Regions from separate parts of the Ensifer sp. 38_S197 genome, predicted to be linked through region 2. Evidence: predicted binding sites of a transcription regulator. Region 2 holds the regulator's gene; each other region holds the start of a gene.
The links. The regulator LexA, encoded in region 2, represses DNA repair genes until DNA is damaged. The targets are predictions, from matches to a motif close to TGTTCNNNNTGTGTTCNG.

Region 1 (6,327 bases), 340 kb from region 2:
CGGCGGCTTTCGATCAGCGTGCCCCGGTCATTGTGGCAACTGTCGCCATAGCTGCGGCCATTGCCGAAGGGCAAGTAGCCCCCAGCCTCCAGGCTGCCGAGACGATCCTCATAGTCGTCGGGCGAGATGGCCGGCCGCGCGCGATTGTCGAGCCGACCCCAGCTTTCATGATCTAGCAAACTCATTGCGGCCCGATGGCTCCAAACAGGATCAACAGCGCGCCGACCAGCATGGTCAATTGGCTGCGCCAGTCACGCATGATGAAGACAACGGGGTCTTCATGCAGCATGCCGCGACGCGCGAGCATCCAGATGCGCAACAACATATAGAGCACCAGCGGGCAAAGCGGCCACAGCGCCCAGGGCGTGGTGTACATTTCCTGGAGCTCCTTGCTGTGCACGTAGAGCGCAAGGACCAGGGCCGCGGTGAAGGCGGAAGCGACGCCGGCCTGCCCCACCATCTCGAAATCGACAGCGAGATAGCCGCGGCCCGGGACGTTGCCGCCGTCCTTGTCGTCGAACTCGTGCAACTCGACATAGCGCTTCACCAGCGCCAGGCTGAGGAAGAAGAAGATCGCGAAGGAGACCAGCCAGAAGGAGAGTTCCGTGCCCGTGGCCGCAGCACCGGCAACAATGCGCGTGGTGTAGAGGCCGGCAAGCGTGAAGACGTCGACCAGCAGCTTGCGCTTCAGCACGAAGGTATAGGCGGTCGTCGCGCAGGCATAGAACGCCAGTACACCGGCGAATTTCCACGGCAGCAAGAGCGTCAGCGACAGCGACGCCAGGACCAGGCAGGCGGCAAGAATGAGCGCCGTCGGCACCGACATCTGGCCGCTTGCGAGCGGCCGGTGACGCTTCTTCGCGTGGCGGCGGTCATTCGAAAGGTCCGAAAGGTCGTTGATGACGTAGACCGCCGAGGCGAGGAAACTGAACGCGAAGAAGGCAATGATGACGCTGACGATCGCGTCGAGATGCAGGACTTCGTGATTGAGGATCATCGGCACACCGATGAGCACGTTCTTCGCCCATTGATGCACCCGAATGGATTTCAGCGGCGCGAGCATGCTCACCTTGCCGGTATCCAGGCGCTCGGCATCATGATTGCGGCGCCACTTCTCGGCGGCGGCGTCCGGAGCAACCACGATCGCGCGCCGCGCCGCCTCGAAGACGGCGATGTCGTCACGGCTGTTGCCCATATAGTCGAAGGCACCGTCGCCGAAGCGTTCGACCAGAGCCTGGCGCTTGCGGCCGCTCGTCAGATTGAGCGCGTCGGTCGAATGCATGACCGAGGAGAAGAGCCCGACATGATCGGCAACGTCTCTGGCGACCGACGGCGCCGCACCGGTGACGAGCACCAGTTCGCGCCCGGATTTTCTCTCCTCCGCGAGCCGATCGATGACGGCCTGGCGGTAAGGCCAGTCCTGAGCCTGGCGGCCGGAACGCAAGGCCACCTCATGCTTCAGCCGCGCCTTGCCCTTCGCCAGCCAGAACAGCATGGGAACGAGCATCAGCGGATTGCGCAAGAGGATGATCGCCGCACCTTCCCACAGCGTATCGGCGGCCAACAAGGTACCGTCCAGATCCACACACAGCGGAACGTGCCGTGTTTCGGTGCGCGCGTCCATGCATTCCACCCCAGCTATAATTGCGGGGCATGATGACGGCTTCAACTTTCCAGAGTGGAAACACGGCCTACAATCTCGCCCGGAAACTGTCGGGCTGGTTAACAAATGTCAGCGGCGCCGACAAAGGTCAGTGGCGACCGATCCAGTTCAACGCATCGCGCCAGTCGGTCATACGCACGGGCGTGCCATGCGAGCCTGTTTCGAAAAGCACGAAGCGTGTCGGGTAGCCTTGGGCCTTAAGGGTACGATAGAGCGCCTTCTGGCTTTCAGCCGGGTAGACGCTGTCGCGGCTGCCGTGGCTGAAGAACATCGGCAGCTTCGCCTTGTAGGCGGCGCTCTTGGTGAAATCGGGGTCGCTCACGCCCCCCATCACCATCATGCCGCCGAGAGCCGCGACGGCAGAGGCATCGCGCGAAACGCCCCAGCAGATGAAGCTTCCCATCGAGGCGCAGGCGAGCACCACGGGGCGACCGCCGGAACGCTCGGAAGCCTGCTTGACCAGGCCGGCAATATCCGCAGCACCTGATGTATCGAAGGAGCGGACGCTCGGTGCGTAGTAGGTGCCGCCATTGGCGACGGCGAGGTTCTTTAGCCGGTTGAAGTTACCGCCGAAGGAAAAATCGTTGGCGCCGAGCCGGCGATCGCCGCCGCGGCCGTGGATGAAGATCACCGTGAAGGCAGCGCCACGGTCGGGACCGACGCGGGTCACGTCAAGCGAGCGGCCGCCAATATCGAGCGTCTCGTTGACTTGCTCGCTCTTCACGCCAAGCGAAACATAGGCACGCTTTACCCGGCGCTCCGGGATATCGTCCCGTTCGTTGATGTCGCGCAGTTCCTGGTAATCGACGGTCAGGTCATCGCCGTCATCATTTTGCTGCAGCACCTTGCCATAGGAGAAGAGTTCGTCCTTGAAGGGCTTCAGAGCCTGTGCCTGGGCGACGGAAGTCGCAGAAAACAAAGCAACGGCCAGCAAAAGCCGACGAAACGGAAAAACAATTGTGGACACGGCCAATGACGGGCTCCCTCGTTCGCCGAAAGCCTTGCCATCGCCCGGACGCCAAAGCAACACTTGCGCCGTGACATGGCCATGAAGGCGGCATTTCGCCCCCGGCCACGGCCAGCATTCTCCTTTTGTTCGCGTATCCTGTGAGAGTCTGGCAGAATTCAGGTGATTCGACCGCCGGGGGATGGCGGCAGAGCCGAGGTCTTGCTATGGCCTCCGGCATCCCCAGACGACAGGAACGACCCGAACGGCCCCATGGACGACAACAGCGACCTCTTTTCAATGCCCGAGCAACCGAAACCTGCACAGCCGAGCGCCAAGCCGGCGGTGCCAGCGGTACCAGTCGCGCGGGAAGAACCGCGCCCTGCGCCGAAAGGCAGTGATGGCAGCGACTATGACGCTTCGGCGATCGAGGTGCTCGAAGGGCTGGAGCCGGTTCGTCGTCGTCCGGGCATGTATATCGGCGGCACCGACGAGAAGGCGCTGCACCATCTCTTCGCAGAAGTCATCGACAACTCGATGGACGAAGCGGTCGCCGGCCACGCGAATTTCATCGAAGTCAACCTCGATGCCGACGGCTATCTGACGGTGACCGATAACGGCCGCGGCATCCCGGTCGAAAACCATCCGAAATTCCCGGGCAAGTCCACGCTCGAAGTCGTCATGACCGTGCTCCACGCGGGCGGCAAGTTCGACGGCAAGGCCTATGAGACCTCGGGCGGTCTTCACGGCGTGGGCGTTTCCGTCGTCAACGCCCTGTCCGATGCACTCGAGGTCGAGGTCGCCCGCAACCGCAAGCTCTATCGCCAGCGCTTCTCCCGCGGCATCCCGCAGGGCGGGCTCGAAGAACTCGGCGACGTGCACAACCGCCGCGGCACGCGCGTTCGCTTCCATCCGGACCCGGACATTTTCGGGCCGCACGCGCATTTCGAGCCCGGGCGACTTTTCCGCATGGCGCGCTCGAAAGCCTATCTCTTCGGCGGCGTCGAGATCCGCTGGTCCTGCGATCCGTCGCTCCTCCAGGAAGGCTCGGAAATCCCGGACAAGGCCGTCTTCCACTTCCCGGGCGGCCTGAAAGACTATCTCGCCGCGACGCTCGGCAAGGAATTCACCGTCACCCGCGAGATCTTCGCCGGCAAGTCGGAGAAAGCGAACGGACACGGCTCGCTCGAATGGGCCGTCACCTGGTACGGCGGCGACCAGCAGGTGCATTCCTACTGCAACACCATCCCGACGCCCGAGGGCGGCACGCACGAGGCCGGCTTCCGCATCGCGCTGACCAAGGGCCTGAAGAGCTATGCCGAGCTGACGCAGAACAAGCGGGCGGCGATCATCACCACCGACGACGTGATGATCTCCGCGGCGGGCATGCTGTCGGTCTTCATCCGCGAGCCGGAGTTCGTCGGCCAGACGAAGGACAAGCTCGCGACGGTCGAGGCGCAGCGCATCGTCGAAAACGCACTTCGTGACCCCTTCGATCACTACCTGGCCGACAATCCGGGAGAAGCCGCCAAGCTTCTCGACTGGGTGATCGAGCGCGCCGAAGAGCGCGTACGCCGGCGCAAGGAGAAGGAAGTCAACCGCAAGACGGCGGTGCGCAAGCTGCGCCTGCCCGGCAAGCTGGCGGACTGCTCGCAGAACACCGCGGAAGGCGCTGAGCTCTTCATCGTCGAAGGGGACTCGGCAGGCGGATCGGCAAAGCAGGCGCGCAACCGCTCCAACCAGGCGATCCTGCCGCTGCGCGGCAAGATCCTCAACGTTGCGAGTGCGGGCCGCGAAAAGCTCAGCGCCAACCAGCAGATCACCGATCTCGTCCAGGCGCTCGGCTGCGGCACAAGAACCAAGTATCGCGGCGAGGATCTGCGCTACGAGCGCGTCATCATCATGACCGACGCCGACGTCGACGGCGCGCATATCGCCTCGCTGCTGATCACCTTCTTCTACCAGGAGATGCCGGAGCTGATCCGCGGCGGCCACCTCTATCTCGCCGTGCCGCCGCTCTACCGCATCAGCCAGGGCTCGAAGACGCTCTATGCCCGCGACGATGCGCATCGCGAAGAGCTGATGCGGACCGAATTTGCCGGCCGCGGCAAGGTCGAGATCGGTCGCTTCAAGGGTCTGGGCGAAATGCTGCCGGCACAGCTCAAGGAAACGACGATGGACCCGGCTCATCGCACGCTGCTGAAGGTCGAGATCGACGAGATCGATTTCGAGGGCACGCGCGAGGCGGTGGACAATCTCATGGGCACGAAGGCCGACGCCCGCTTCCGTTTCATCCAGGAGCGCGCCGTGTTCGCCGAGAACCTGGACATCTGATCGGGGATGGACGCAAAGACGCATGACGTTCTTGCGCGTCGCATTCCCCCTCTCAGCGATCGAGATTGAGACGGTGGCGCGCGTGCTGCCGTTTTGGTTTCAGCGCATTGTGGTTCGGCGCGCCGATATCATGCCGCCCGCCGAACAGGCTTTTCCATGAACAGGCTCAGCGGATCCGGCTGGTAGCCACCAAAGGGCGGACGCTCAACATAGCCGGCCGCCTTGTAAAGCCCGATCGCCTCGGGCTGGTAGATGCCGGTTTCGAGGCGAATTGCCGTGTATCCGAGTTCACCCGCACGTGCCTCCAGCGCCTGCAGCAACAGCTTGCCGATCTTCAGCCCCCTCGCCTCCGGATCGACGAACATGCGCTTGATCTCTGCCGTGCCGTCGTCGGCTTCCACCAGGGCACAGCAACCGACGATGTCGTCGTTACGCCGTGCCACATAGAAGGAAACGCCAGGCTGCTCCAAGCTCGACAAGTCGATCATATGATTGCTTTCGGCGGGATAGAGCGAAGCGGCATAGGCGTCGGAGAGTTCCAATAGACGCACGACCTGAGCTTGGCGCGGCGACTCCAGGGCTATGGTTACGGCAGGCACTTGTTTCGTCCTTCTCGATCTCAACTATTTCTGCCGGACGTTAGTGTCAGCTTTTTCGCCAGCCAATACGTCAAATGACGCAGACGCCCGGTCCTATCAATCCGGCGAATAGGCCGAAACAATTTGTTCCGCGTCACCCGCAGCGCCGCCCCAATTCGGAGAGAATCGCACAGGCATAGGTTGATCCCTTACAAGCTCCAGGGACCAACGACAGGAACACCATGCAAGCGGCGCTGATTGTCATGACCATTCTCGGCTGCAACCACGATGTCAGCCAATGCCAGTACATCTCGACGGTCAACGGCACATGGCCGTCGATCGCCCAATGCGACACGGACTCGCAGGCGCAATTGCCGAAGTTCTCGAACGCCAACTATCCGGTTGTCGTCGCCGTTTGCGAAAGCTCCGGCCCGGCCCTCGCCGACCTGCCCCCACCACCGGCCGGCTCGCAACAGAGCCAGATACCACCCTCGCAGGTGGCGGAGCCGGAGCCTGAACCAACCTTGCCGAAACGAACACTGGCCTTCCTGTCGGGTGCCATCCCGGATCGGGAAAAGCTCAAGACCATCGTGACAAGGCCGGTGCATTACATCGAGGACGGCTATTCCTGGGTCGCCCGCCGTTTCACCAACTAGAGCGGACGGGCACACTCACACGAGACCGGCGCCGATCAGGCTTTCGGCGCTGGCCATGACCGCCTCTTCCGCGGCTCGTGGCTGCCACCCCAGAACGCGACGCGCCTTTTCGTTGGAGATACGGGAGTCGTGTCCCAATTCCCCGACGAT
Region 2 (6,327 bases):
CGAGAAAATCTTTCGGCGATGCATGTTAAATCTTGCAAAGCGACAGGGCTTCGCGCAATAACGCCGTGCCCGGTAGGCCATTAGCGCCAACTTCAGGCAAGGACAGGTGGCCGAGTGGTTTAAGGCTCTGGTCTTGAAAACCAGCGTACGGGAGACCGTACCGTGGGTTCGAATCCCACCCTGTCCGCCATTCCCACTGAAAATGCGCTGGCGCCGGCATCGTTGTCGCAGCACTCACTATAGTGAGCGCCGCTGCTGCAAAGACGTGCCGATCCTCGATATCAGCCACGCCCGCACCGATCCCGACACGGCAACTTCCGTTCTCCGCCTTTCTGCATCGGCTGCATGACGTAAAACAGTCACAGCTTACACTCAAAGAGCTGTTGAACACGTCAGCGTGATTGCCAGGCTTGCTGGACTCCGGAACGAAAGCGCGGTTCACATCGTTAACCGACCCGTAGTCCCACCCTTGCATCAAAGTGGACGATCACCGTGCTTGCCGCCCTGCTCCTCGCTTCGATAGTCGCATCGCCCAATATGCCTGACGTCAAGCTCAGCGCCGCCACGGTTGACGAACTGCAGACCGATTTCGAATCCGCCGTTCCCTGCCATCAGATCGACGGACGCAAAGTGTGGAAGGGCGCGATCGCGTTCTACATCCAGTCGTTCGTCTATGACGGCGACACCCCTGTCGCGACCGATGCGGCGGACGCCGTGCTTCCCGAAGACAACACCCCCGAGACGGTGAGGGAATTCGAAGACGCCTGCTCGACCACGCAGCCGGCCTAAAGCGCCGTGCGTTCCGATGAACGCACCAAGGTCGCTCTAGCACCCTTGTTTCCGGGGCACCTTTCCGCTGCAACGATTCCACTTGAACGCATCCCCTGGCCTGCTCCACGACAACGCTCACGAATCGTTCGAATCAAACCCACGGCCTCGCGATGTGCCACGCCGCGGGCCCCATTTCGCACGTATTCATCGCCCAAACCCGCTTTGCTCCCGTAAAAGTGACCGATCGACAGGCGCAGACGCGCCAATTGCCTGAATTCACGGAATTTTAGGCACTTGCAGAACACATATGGAACAGATAGTGTCTGTTCTTGATTTGTTTCACGCCTCTGGAGCGACGTGCCATGCTGACCCGCAAGCAACAGGAATTGCTTCTGTTCATTCACGAACGCATGAAGGAGTCGGGTGTACCGCCGTCATTCGATGAAATGAAGGATGCGCTCGACCTGGCGTCGAAATCCGGCATTCACCGCTTGATCACGGCGCTCGAAGAACGCGGGTTCATTCGCCGTCTGCCAAACCGGGCCCGTGCGCTCGAGGTCATCAAGCTTCCGGAAGCCTACGCATCCAGCCAGCAGCAGCCGCGCCGCGGTTTCTCGCCGAGCGTGATCGAGGGCAGCCTCGGCAAACCGGCTGCACCTCCTCCAGCCGCGCTGCCGAAGCCGGCGCCAATGGCCGAAAATAGTTCGGTTTCAGTGCCTGTGATGGGCCGCATCGCTGCCGGTGTGCCGATCTCGGCTATCCAGAACAACACGCATGACATCACCGTTCCGCTCGACATGATCGGCAACGGCGAACACTACGCCCTCGAAGTCAAGGGCGACTCGATGATCGAAGCCGGCATCTTCGACGGCGACACGGTGATCATCCGCAATAGCAACACGGCCAATCCCGGCGATATTATCGTGGCGCTCGTGGACGACGAGGAAGCGACGCTGAAGCGCTTCCGACGCAAGGGCGCATCGATTGCGCTCGAAGCCGCAAATCCCGCCTACGAGACACGGATTTTCGGGCCCGATCGGGTGAAAATCCAGGGCAAGCTCGTCGGACTGATCCGCCGCTACCACTGACCTCCGGACAAAATCTGATGTTTGACAGGGCCTCGCCGCTGTAAGCAGCGGCGAGGCCCTTTGTCTGTTTGCGACGATCTGACGTCGCGCCGCTTATTCGTGGATCGTGTATTCGCCGAGTTCGCAGAGGTCCTGGGTATCTTCGGTCGTATCGAGGCCAGAGCCTTCTTCGAACTCGAAGCGCATGTCGTACTTGCAGACATCCCGGCCGTCGGCGATGGTGATCTCCATGTCTTCTCCGGGGTTCAGCACCTGCCGGCCGAAAACATCGTCCTCCCACTCGTTGACGCCTACGGGCGACGTGTAAAAGTTCGTCAGTACCGCGCTCGTGTTGTTCTTCAGTTTGAAAACCAGGTCCTCTGCCCGCGCCTCGATAGCGGTCGCAGCAAAGAGGGCCAGTCCCGTCAGGACAAGTTTCGCTTTCATAAATGCCATTGCCTCCGTTTGATGATGACGGACGCTACCGATGCGGCTGATGCCAGCGGAGTCATCGTTCCCCCTCTACCGATTTCACCGAAGCGATAAGATCCGAACGAGACCTAGAAAACGTGGCTTGCGCGGGCGTGTGGAGGCAAAGCAACAATCATGCAATCGCTCTGCCCTGAGGCAGAACGTCTGTTCACACGAGAATGAGGTGAGAGTTTTTGGAGGCCTCGCCCGGAATTGAACCGGGGTACAAGGATTTGCAGTCCTCTGCGTCACCACTCCGCCACGAGGCCTCACAGCTCGGATAACCGAGCGTTGGCGCGGATTTAGAATGATTGCAGAAAAACCGCAAGAGGCATTTTCCGAAAAACGCGCCGTCGATTTGCAAGATAGATACTTTCCACAGAGCGATCGCGAAGCTCCGCCGATCGCATCCCGGATTGGCTTCAGCACCAGGGCGTCGCGTGCCCCGTCCATGGCCGCACCAGCCCTTCGTTGACGAGCACGCGCCCGATGGACTGGTCGCCGCGGGTGATCAGCCGCAGCTTTTCACCGGACTTGGCATCCGGACGGCCGCTCGCCGCTTCCAGCTTGAAGTCACCCGCATTCAGCAGTTCGCGCAGGCGCTGCTTGGCGTAAAAGCCGCGCGAACGCTCCTTGTCGCAGCTCGCCTGGCGGATGCGCGGTGCGTCGACGTCTGCCACGCGGATCGTTTCGCCACGGTACAGGAAGGTGGCACCGTCGATCACGCAATTGTCGTTGCGAATCCCGCAGAAATAAAACTGATCCGTGCGGATTGATGCCGTCTTCACTTCCTCGTTCGGCCGCATTTCAGGTGTCGGCGCCTTTGCACCGACGTCAACGGACGGCACCGGCGTGGCAAGCGCGACTCTCGTCACCGGATTCGGTTTCTGCCTCTCGACTTGCTGGGCGGGACGCTCGTCCGTTTTCTGAGCGGCGCGAACGGGCTTCGGCTTCGATTCGTGGCGCGATGTGAAGGCCAGCACGTCCGATGCCACCGGCCAGTGTTTCAATTCGGCGCGGTGATCATAGGCGACCACGCCGCCAATGGTCAGCGCCGCAGCCAGATACCACGGTGCCATTCCACCTTGTTTACCCCTGCTCCGACCGGAATTCCGGCTTCGACGTTTCGTAGTGGCTTTGGCCATGCGTCCCCATCCTGATTCGCGACCGCATTATGCGTTTGATGGGTTGCCGAAAAGTTTTCGGCGCCCTCCCTCAACAAGGGGCTCGCTGGTTCGGTGGGAATCAAATGGTGGAGAAGCGGGAAGCGCTCAGGCTGGTTGCGATCCAGATCGATCAAATGTTTCGCGATCTATCGAAAAAGTGGGCGGCAGCTCTTGGGTCACGAGCCGTTGGAGGAATTCGCGCGTCCGCGCCAGCGTGCCCACCAGACAGCCAAGCGACGGCGGCGGCGGCGAACGGACGGGATATCGTGCGAAAGAACGATGAGGCCCAGCGGTATCATCCAGAAGCCGAGCACCGGCAGAAAGCCGAGAAAGCCGCAGAACACCAGCAGCGAGCCCAGCAGGATACGCAGCAGCGGCGATTGCGGCAGCGTGATGCGCCATTTGCCGAGCACGATCTGGCGCGTCTGCGGATCAATCCCGAAGTGCGTCTGCTTCCTGTTTTTATTCATCATTCGCTATCCGGCGTCTTTTCCCACAATTGGGGGCTTCTCCACAGCCTCGCAACCGAACTTGTCATTTTTTTTGAAAAAACCGCTTGGCAAATCAGAAAAGCATGCGTATTAGCAGCCTCACTTCTGAAGCGCACAGCGAAACAGCGGCGCGGATGATCCCTGGTAGCTCAGCGGTAGAGCACTCGACTGTTAATCGATAGGTCGCCGGTTCGAATCCGGCCCGGGGAGCCAGTTTCAAAGAGAGCCATTTGCAGAAATGCGAATGGCTCTTTTTCATTTTGCACCTATGTTCCCCGGGTGATCAATCCCATTCTAGACGGTACCTATGACAAAGGCGGCGCCGATCATCGTGTGGTTCCGCAAGGATCCGCGCCTTGCCGATAACAGGGCCCTTGCGGCCGCGGCGGCTGAGGCCCCCGTCATTCCGCTCTATATCCGGGAGCCGGATGAAAGCGGCAACGGCCCACTGGGTGCGGCGCAGCGATGGTGGCTGCACCATTCGCTGGAGGCCTTAGCTGCCCGCCTCGGCCGCCACGGCTCGCAACTCATCTTCCGCTCCGGCGCCCCGCTGGATGTCATCAGCGATGTGGCGCAGACCACGGGCGCCAGTCGCGTCAATTGGAACCGGCGCTATGATCCGAATGGCATCACGGTCGATACGTCCCTGAAAAAAGCACTCGCCGCCAGGGGAATCATCGCGGAGAGCTTTCCCGGGCAACTGCTGCACGAGCCTATGCGCCTGCTGACGACGACAGGCGGCCCTTACCGCGTCTTCACGCCATTTTGGCGTGCGCTCGAATCCAAAATCGTCCCCTCGCCGCCCGTCGATGAACCACGACATGTCGCGAAACCGGGGATCTGGCCGGAATCGGAAACACTCAGTGACTGGGCGCTGCTACCGAAGAAGCCCAACTGGGCAGCCACATTCAGCGAGATATGGACGCCGGGCGAGCAGGGTGCCGTTGCGCGCCTCCACGAATTTATCGACGAGAAGCTGGCAGACTATAAGGTTCGCCGCGACTTCCCGGGCACCGACGGCACATCCCTGCTCTCGCCTCACCTCGCTTTCGGAGAGATCTCGCCGGCGCAGGTCTGGCACGCGACGCAGGGAATGCAGATCGCGGACGGTGAAGGCGTTGCCACGTTTCGTAAGGAAATCGGCTGGCGCGAGTTCTCCTACCATCTGTTGTTTCACTATCCGGAACTCCCGCACCGCAACCTCGATCGCCGGTTCGACCATTTCCGCTGGCTCGACCGTGAGGACGATTTCACCCGCTGGACGAAGGGTTTGACCGGCTTCCCGATCGTCGATGCCGGCATGCGCCAGCTCTGGCAACATGGCTACATGCACAATCGCGTGCGCATGATCGCCGCCTCGTTCCTGATCAAGGACCTGCTGATCGACTGGCGGAAAGGCGAGCAATGGTTTCGCGACACACTGGTCGATGCCGATCCGGCCAACAACGCGGCAAGCTGGCAATGGGTCGCGGGATCGGGCGCCGACGCGGCGCCGTTCTTCCGGATCTTCAATCCTGTTCTCCAAGGCGAAAAGTTCGACCCGGACGGAGCCTATGTGAGGCGCTTCGTGCCGGAACTCGGGCGGCTCGATCGGCGCTATCTCCATCGCCCCTTTTCCGCTCCTGCCGCCGTCCTGGCAGCGGCTGGCATCGAACTCGGCACGACCTATCCAAATCCGATCGTCGACCACGCCAGTGCGCGGGAACGGGCGCTCGCAGCCTTCGGCGAGATCGCAAGCGCGCCGAGAGAACCGTGACGGATACAAGCCCCCGGTAGAATTCCACAGTTGGCGTCTCGGCCGATTGCCGCTAGGCTCTCCTTACGGATGCAACCGCTGAGGGGATGGTGTATGCGTGGTCCGGAAGCCGACTTTGCCGCATTCGACGGCGCGGAAGAGCTTTCCTCCGGCAATCTGGCAACGGTGTTGCGTGATTTTCCGCTGAAGGCACGGATGGTGTTGAACGCACTGGTGCATCTTCGGATCGGGACGCTGATGCTCTCCGCCCCCGATGGCCGCAAGCTGGTGATCAGAGGCAAGAGAGCGGGCCCAAGCGCGATCCTCACCTTGAACAACTGGAACCTGCCGAAACGGGCAGTAACAGGCGGCACGATCGGCGCGGCGGAAAGCTACATCGACGGCGATTGGGACAGCCCCGATGTAGGAGCCTTTCTCGAGCTCTTCCTCGTAAACGCCGAGATCGGAGCGCATTTCCCGAACCGGGCGCGCGGCCTGCTACAGCTTGTCGAAAACTTCCTGCATTGGCGCAATGCGAATACGAAGTCCGGCGCGCGCCGCAACATTTCCGCTCACTACGACCTCGGCAATGCCTTCTACAGCGAATGGCTGGATCCGAGCATGAC
Region 3 (6,327 bases), 2.5 Mb from region 2:
GACGACGTCACCACCGACGAGGACGGCCACACGATCATCTGCGGTTTCGAGGCGATCGGCGAAGTCTCCAAGGCGCTCGAAGACACGCTCGGCGAAGCCGAGACCGTCAAGGCGATCTGGAAGGCGCAGAACACCGTGCCGGTCGACGAAGAAAAGGCACAGTCGCTGATGAAGCTCATCGACACCCTCGAAGACGATGATGATGTCCAGAACGTCTATTCGAACTTCGAAGTGTCGGACGAGATCCTGGCGAAGCTGTCGGCCTGATTGGACGCTCGGCAGGTTCCGGATTGTTCACCCGTGTCCGAAGGGGCACGGGTTTTTCATTGCATGGTGCCGATGACCTATGAATTTGCGATCTTCGATTTCGACGGCACGCTCGCCGACACCGCGGCGAGCTTCGTGCTTGCCTGCAACAGTGCCGCACGGCGCTACGGCTTCCGTGAGCTTTCCGTCGAGGAGTTCCAGTCGCTGAGGACGATGGGCAATCGCGAGATCATCGCCCATCTCGGCGTGCCCCTGTGGAAGTTGCCGCGGATCGCCGTCTTCATGCGCCGGGCCATGGCGGACGAGGCCGCATCGGTGCGGCTGTTTCCGGGCGTCGCCGAATTGCTCAGCCGGTTGAAGGCCGCCGGTATCGGCATTGCCATCGTCAGCTCGAATGCGGAAGACGGGATTCGCGCCGCGCTCGGAGAAGCGGCTGCGTCCGTGGACATCTTCGAGTGTGGTGCTGCTCTTTTCGGCAAGGACCAGCATTTCAAAAAGGCGGTCCGATATTCCGGACTGGACCCGACCCGGTTCCTGGCGATCGGCGACGAAGCGCGCGACATCGAAGCGGCCCGCAAGGCGGGGATCGCTGCGGGGGCCGTGGCCTGGGGCTATGCCGATCCGGTCTTCCTGCAAAAGCTCGGACCGGATCGGTTTTTCACCCGGATGGAGGAGATCGCGCCGGCTTTCGGCGTAGTCTGATCGCGCCTTCTCACGCTGCTCTCGCGAGATCGCGCTGGGCGTCGGCGAAGAGGCGAAGCGAATGCAGGCGCGCCTCCATGTCGAAGATCGGCATGGAGATGATCAGTTCGTCAGCCTTCGTCTGGTCGAGGAAGGTTGCGATCTTCCGGCGGATCGTCTCCGGTCCGCCGACGACCGCATACATCATCGAATGGTCCACGAAGATCTTTTCGTCATAGCTCCAGAGCCCGTCCATCGATTGAACCGGCGGCGGGAACCGCCCGCGCGCATTGCGCCGTAGTGCCACGAAGGATTGCTGCATCGAGGTGAAGAGATAATTCGCCTCCTCGTCCGTATCGGCGGCGACACCCATGACACCGACCATGACATGCGGCCTGTCCAGCGTCGCGGATGGTGTGAAGCGTTCGCGATAGATCTCCAGCGCCGAGAGCAGCATGTCCGGCGCGAAATGCGAGGCGAAGGCGAAGGGAAGGCCGAGCATGCCGGCAAGGTGGGCGCTGAAATGGCTCGAGCCCAACAGCCAGATCGGCACGTTGGTGTCGGCGCCCGGAACGGCGATGATCTTCTGATCCTCGGCGACGGGGCCGAGCAGGGCCTGCAGTTCCACGACATCGTTCGGGAAATTGTTGCCGCTTGCCTCCATGTTGCGCCGAAGTGCCTGGGCCGTGCGCATGTCGGTCCCCGGCGCGCGGCCGAGGCCGAGGTCGATGCGGCCCGGATAGAGCGCGGCGAGCGTGCCGAACTGTTCGGCGATCACCAGCGGCGAATGGTTCGGCAGCATGATTCCGCCGGAACCGACGCGGATCGTCTTTGTGGCTGCGGCCACGTGCGAGATCACGATGGACGTCGCGGCGCTGGCGATGCCCTTCATGCCGTGATGTTCCGCCAGCCAGAAGCGCTTGTAGCCGGCTTCCTCGGCAGCCCGCGCCAGGCGACGGGAGTTTTCGAGCGATTGGGCGACGCTGCCGCCTTCGGTGATCGGGGAGAGATCGAGGACGGAGAAAGTCGCCATGGCACGGGCCTTCGTTGAGAGAAATTGATGGAAGGCTATGTAAGCTCAAGTTTCCTCAATCCAAGGGCGATGGCGAAGAAATCCTGAAGCCTCTTCTCACCTGTGTGTATGTTTTTGTTTTGTTCACTTTTTGCTGGCAGCGTCCGGGCTGGAGTCATAGGGTGAATTTCATGCAGAATACGATTCGCATCATCGGCATCGATCCGGGCCTCCGCCGTACCGGCTGGGGGATCATCGAGACGCTCGGCAATTCGCTGCGTTTCGTTGCCTCCGGTACGGTCACCTCCGATGGCGAGATGGATCTCGCCTCACGGCTTTGCCAGTTGCATGACGGTCTTGCCGAAGTGGTGCACAGCTACCAGCCGCACGAGGCGGCGGTCGAGCAGACCTTCGTCAACAAGGATGCGACCGCAACGCTGAAGCTCGGCCAGGCGCGCGGCATTGCCATGCTGGTGCCGGCGCGCGCGGGTTTAAGGGTCGCCGAATATGCGCCGAACGCGGTCAAGAAAGCAGTGATCGGCGTCGGCCATGGCGAGAAGCAGCAGATCCATATGATGCTGAAGGTTCTGATGCCGAAGGTCGAGTTCAAGGGCAACGATGCGGCGGACGCATTGGCGATCGCCATCTGTCATGCCCATAACCGGCAATCGGTGACCAGCCGGCTCGCCGCATTGATGGCGTAGTTGCAGCAGATCTGAAGTGTTACAGCGACCTTAGCGCGTCTGATAAGCCGCGCGGCGCCGTAGAGAAGATATTTTTCCGATGGTCTGAGCGACCATCCCCCACCGCGAGAGACGCCACATGATCGGCAAATTGAAGGGCACCATCGACGAGATCGGCGAGGATCACGTCGTGCTCGACGTGCATGGCGTCGGCTATGTCGCCTATTGTTCGGCGCGCACCTTGTCCAAGCTCGGTTCAGCTGGCGAGGCGGCGATGCTCTTCATCGAGACCTATGTGCGCGAGGACCAGTTGAAGCTCTTCGGCTTCCTGACGGCGCTCGAGCGGGAATGGTTTCGCCTGCTGCAAAGCGTGCAGGGCGTTGGTTCCAAAGTTGCGCTTGCGGTGCTCTCGACCCTGACGCCGGGCGAACTCGCCAATGCCATCGCACTGCAGGACAAGACCTCGGTCTCCCGCGCGCCAGGCGTCGGTCCCAAGGTGGCGGTGCGCATCGTCACCGAGCTCAAGAACAAGGCACCGTCCTTTGCCGGCGAGATGGCATCGGCGATCGGCCTCAAGCAGGAGCTTGGCGAAGGCGTCGCCTCCGCGCCGGTGTCGGACGCGGTTTCGGCGCTGACCAATCTCGGCTATTCGCGCGACCAGGCGGCCAATGCGGTTGCCGCCGCGCTGAAGAATGGCGGCGAGGGGGGAGACAGTGCCAAGCTCATTCGCCTCGGCCTCAAGGAACTGGCGCGATGAGCGCTTGCCTTGGCGGGGCGCAGAAGGCAGAACGGAAGGGGCCGGACGCAGGTGGGTACCTGCGCCATGAAGACCGACCAATTGGAACGAATGCATGACTGATGCGGCACGTCTGATAACGCCGGAAAAGCGCGGTGAGGATCTCGACGCGACCATGCGTCCGCAGTCACTGGACGAATTTACCGGCCAGGCGGAAGCGCGCGCCAACCTGAAGATCTTCATCGAAGCGGCCAAGAACCGCGGCGAGGCGCTGGACCACGTACTGTTCGTCGGCCCGCCCGGCCTCGGCAAGACGACGCTTGCGCAGATCATGGCCAAGGAGCTCGGCGTCAATTTCCGCTCGACCTCCGGTCCGGTCATAGCCAAGGCCGGCGATCTCGCCGCACTGCTGACCAATCTCGAAGAGCGTGACGTGCTCTTCATCGACGAAATCCACCGGCTCAATCCGGCGGTCGAAGAAATCCTCTATCCGGCGATGGAAGATTTCCAGCTCGACCTCATCATCGGCGAAGGTCCGGCCGCGCGTTCGGTGAAGATCGATCTGTCGAAGTTCACGCTGGTGGCGGCGACCACACGTCTCGGCCTGCTGACGACGCCGCTGCGTGACCGTTTCGGCATCCCGGTGCGGCTCAATTTCTACACGGTCGAAGAACTGGAATCGATCGTCCGGCGCGGCGCCCGGCTGATGGGGCTCGGCATGACCGACGATGGCGCGCGCGAGATCGCCCGCCGCGCGCGCGGCACGCCGCGCATTGCCGGACGGCTGCTGCGCCGGGTGCGCGATTTCGCCGAAGTGGCGCGCGCCGAGGCCGTGACGAAGGAGATCGCCGACGAAGCGCTGACGCGGCTGCTCGTCGACAATATGGGGCTCGACCAGCTCGACCGCCGCTATCTCTTCATGATCGCGCAGAATTTCGCTGGCGGACCTGTCGGCATAGAAACCATCGCCGCCGGTCTCTCCGAACCGCGCGACGCGATCGAAGACATCATCGAGCCCTACCTGATCCAGCAAGGTTTCATACAGCGGACGCCCCGCGGCCGTATCTTGACCGCAAATGCCTGGAAACATATCGGCCTCAACCCACCGAAAGAGGTCGAGGCGACACAGTTCCGCCTGACACTCGAGGACGAATAGATGATTACCCGCCGCGGATTGTTGAAAATGATCGGCGGCGGGATTGCCAGCATGGCGGCGCTTAGCGGTTACGCTTTCGCCGTCGAGCCATTGGCCCGGCTGAATGTAACTCGCTACTCGCTGACGCCGCCCGGCTGGACACCCGGGCTGAAGCTGCGCGTCGTCGCGCTCGCCGATATCCATGCCTGCGAACCCTGGATGCCGACAAGCCGTATCGCCTCGATCTGCCGCCAGGCCAACAATCTCGGCGGCGACATAACCGTGCTTCTCGGTGATTACGCGGCCGGCATGAATTTCGTTACCCGCTATGTCGATTCCAGCGAATGGGCGAAGTCGCTTGCGACGCTTACGGCGCCGCTCGGCGTCCATGCCGTCATGGGCAATCACGACTGGTGGGAGGACAAGACCGCGCAGAGAAACGGCAGCGGTCCGACCTTCGGACACAAGGCGCTACAGGATGTCGGCATCAACGTCTACAGCAACCGGGCTGTCCGGCTGGAGAAAGAAGGGCAGGGCTTCTGGATCGCCGGTCTCGAAGACCAGCTCGCCCTGGTGCCGGGCAAGAAGTGGCAGCGGCAGCGCATGAAAGGTCTCGACGATCTCGAGGGCACGCTGGCGCAGGTGAGCGATGGCGATCCGGTCATTCTGCTGGCGCATGAGCCGGACATCTTCCCGAGCGTTCCCTCACGCGTCGCGTTGACATTGTCGGGCCATACCCATGGCGGCCAGGTGCGGCTTCTCGGCTACGCGCCGGTGGTGCCCTCGCGTTTCGGCGATCGCTACGCCTATGGCCATATGGTCGAGAACGATTGCAACCTGATCGTTTCCGGAGGCCTCGGCTGCTCGCTTGCGCCGGTTCGTTTCGGCGTTCCGCCGGAAATCGTCGTCATCGACCTCGGTTAGCCGGTCTGAGGTCCGGAGGCCTTACGCGAGCCTGATGTCCTCGAGCAGATCCCTGATCGAGGTCGCCAGCCGCTCCGGTCCGCCAGGCCGCCAGCCGAGCTTGCGCAATTTTTCTGTCGCCATGACCAGATAGCCATCCGCCGAAACGGTCTTAGGTAGTGCGTGCGGGCATCCGGTCAGCGCCTGCACCAGCGAGAGAATTTGCCTGACGTCGAGCAGCAGGTCCGAAACGTTGAAGACCTCACCCCGCACCGCGGCGCTATCCGCTTCGAGCATCAGGCGCACCGCTGCACCCACGTCATCGCCATGGATCTCGGTGCCGATCCGCGACTGGATCGGTTTTCCTTCAAGATAGCTCGCAAACAGGTCGGCCCACTTGTGCCGTCGGCCCGGACCGGCGGCACCGTACACACCGGTAACCCGCAGGCTTGCCGGGATGAAGTCCTCGGTTGCAAGCATCCGCAAGTGGTCTTCGACCGCGACCTTCAACCGGCCATAAAGCGTGTCCGGATCCGGCGGCGATGTCTCGTCGAGGCGGCCGGCGAGCCGGCTGCCGTAGACGGCGCGGCTCGACAGAAACACGCAGCGCTTGACGCCGGCCGCCCGTGCCGTCTCGAACAGGCGGACCGAGCCATCAATATTCGCGCGGCAGAAGCCTTGCGGATCGTCGCCTTCACCGCCGCGATACCTGCCCTCGACATGTTCGAATGCAGCATGGACGAAGCCGGCAACGCCATCGAATAGGGCGGCCTGGTCGAGATCCGGATCGAGAAACAACGGCACGAAGCGAACATTGGTGCTGAAAAAACCGGGGTCGGGCGGCGTGCGGCCACCGACGATCACCTCGTATCCGTTCCGCAACAAATGCTCGACGATGAAACGACCGACG

Region 1: the regulator LexA is predicted to act here: its motif matches at 2,746-2,763, upstream of parE (DNA topoisomerase IV subunit B).
Region 3: the regulator LexA is predicted to act here: its motif matches at 2,091-2,108, upstream of ruvC (crossover junction endodeoxyribonuclease RuvC).

Annotation. Positions count from the first base shown of each region.
Region 1 is NZ_JBXOVZ010000002.1:2,355,435-2,361,761, reverse strand. Features, by position in the region: gene AC1Z3V_RS24600 (FAD-binding oxidoreductase) at 1-185, opposite strand, end outside; gene AC1Z3V_RS24595 (UbiA family prenyltransferase) at 182-1,624, opposite strand; gene AC1Z3V_RS24590 (alpha/beta hydrolase) at 1,752-2,582, opposite strand; gene parE (DNA topoisomerase IV subunit B) at 2,883-4,943, shown strand; gene AC1Z3V_RS24580 (GNAT family N-acetyltransferase) at 5,072-5,542, opposite strand; gene AC1Z3V_RS24575 (hypothetical protein) at 5,764-6,177, shown strand; gene AC1Z3V_RS24570 (SDR family oxidoreductase) at 6,193-6,327, opposite strand, start outside.
Region 2 is NZ_JBXOVZ010000002.1:2,694,565-2,700,891, reverse strand. Features, by position in the region: tRNA gene AC1Z3V_RS26190 (tRNA-Ser) at 101-190, shown strand; gene AC1Z3V_RS26185 (hypothetical protein) at 493-789, shown strand; gene lexA (transcriptional repressor LexA) at 1,134-1,859, shown strand; gene AC1Z3V_RS26175 (hypothetical protein) at 1,953-2,285, opposite strand; tRNA gene AC1Z3V_RS26170 (tRNA-Cys) at 2,505-2,578, opposite strand; gene AC1Z3V_RS26165 (thermonuclease family protein) at 2,732-3,388, opposite strand; gene AC1Z3V_RS26160 (hypothetical protein) at 3,652-3,945, opposite strand; tRNA gene AC1Z3V_RS26155 (tRNA-Asn) at 4,105-4,179, shown strand; gene AC1Z3V_RS26150 (cryptochrome/photolyase family protein) at 4,274-5,722, shown strand; gene AC1Z3V_RS26145 (class I SAM-dependent methyltransferase) at 5,816-6,327, shown strand, end outside.
Region 3 is NZ_JBXOVZ010000002.1:188,387-194,713, reverse strand. Features, by position in the region: gene AC1Z3V_RS14295 (YebC/PmpR family DNA-binding transcriptional regulator) at 1-267, shown strand, start outside; gene AC1Z3V_RS14290 (HAD hydrolase-like protein) at 340-969, shown strand; gene AC1Z3V_RS14285 (LLM class flavin-dependent oxidoreductase) at 980-1,981, opposite strand; gene ruvC (crossover junction endodeoxyribonuclease RuvC) at 2,152-2,664, shown strand; gene ruvA (Holliday junction branch migration protein RuvA) at 2,783-3,400, shown strand; gene ruvB (Holliday junction branch migration DNA helicase RuvB) at 3,495-4,535, shown strand; gene AC1Z3V_RS14265 (metallophosphoesterase) at 4,536-5,438, shown strand; gene AC1Z3V_RS14260 (NAD-dependent epimerase/dehydratase family protein) at 5,460-6,327, opposite strand, start outside.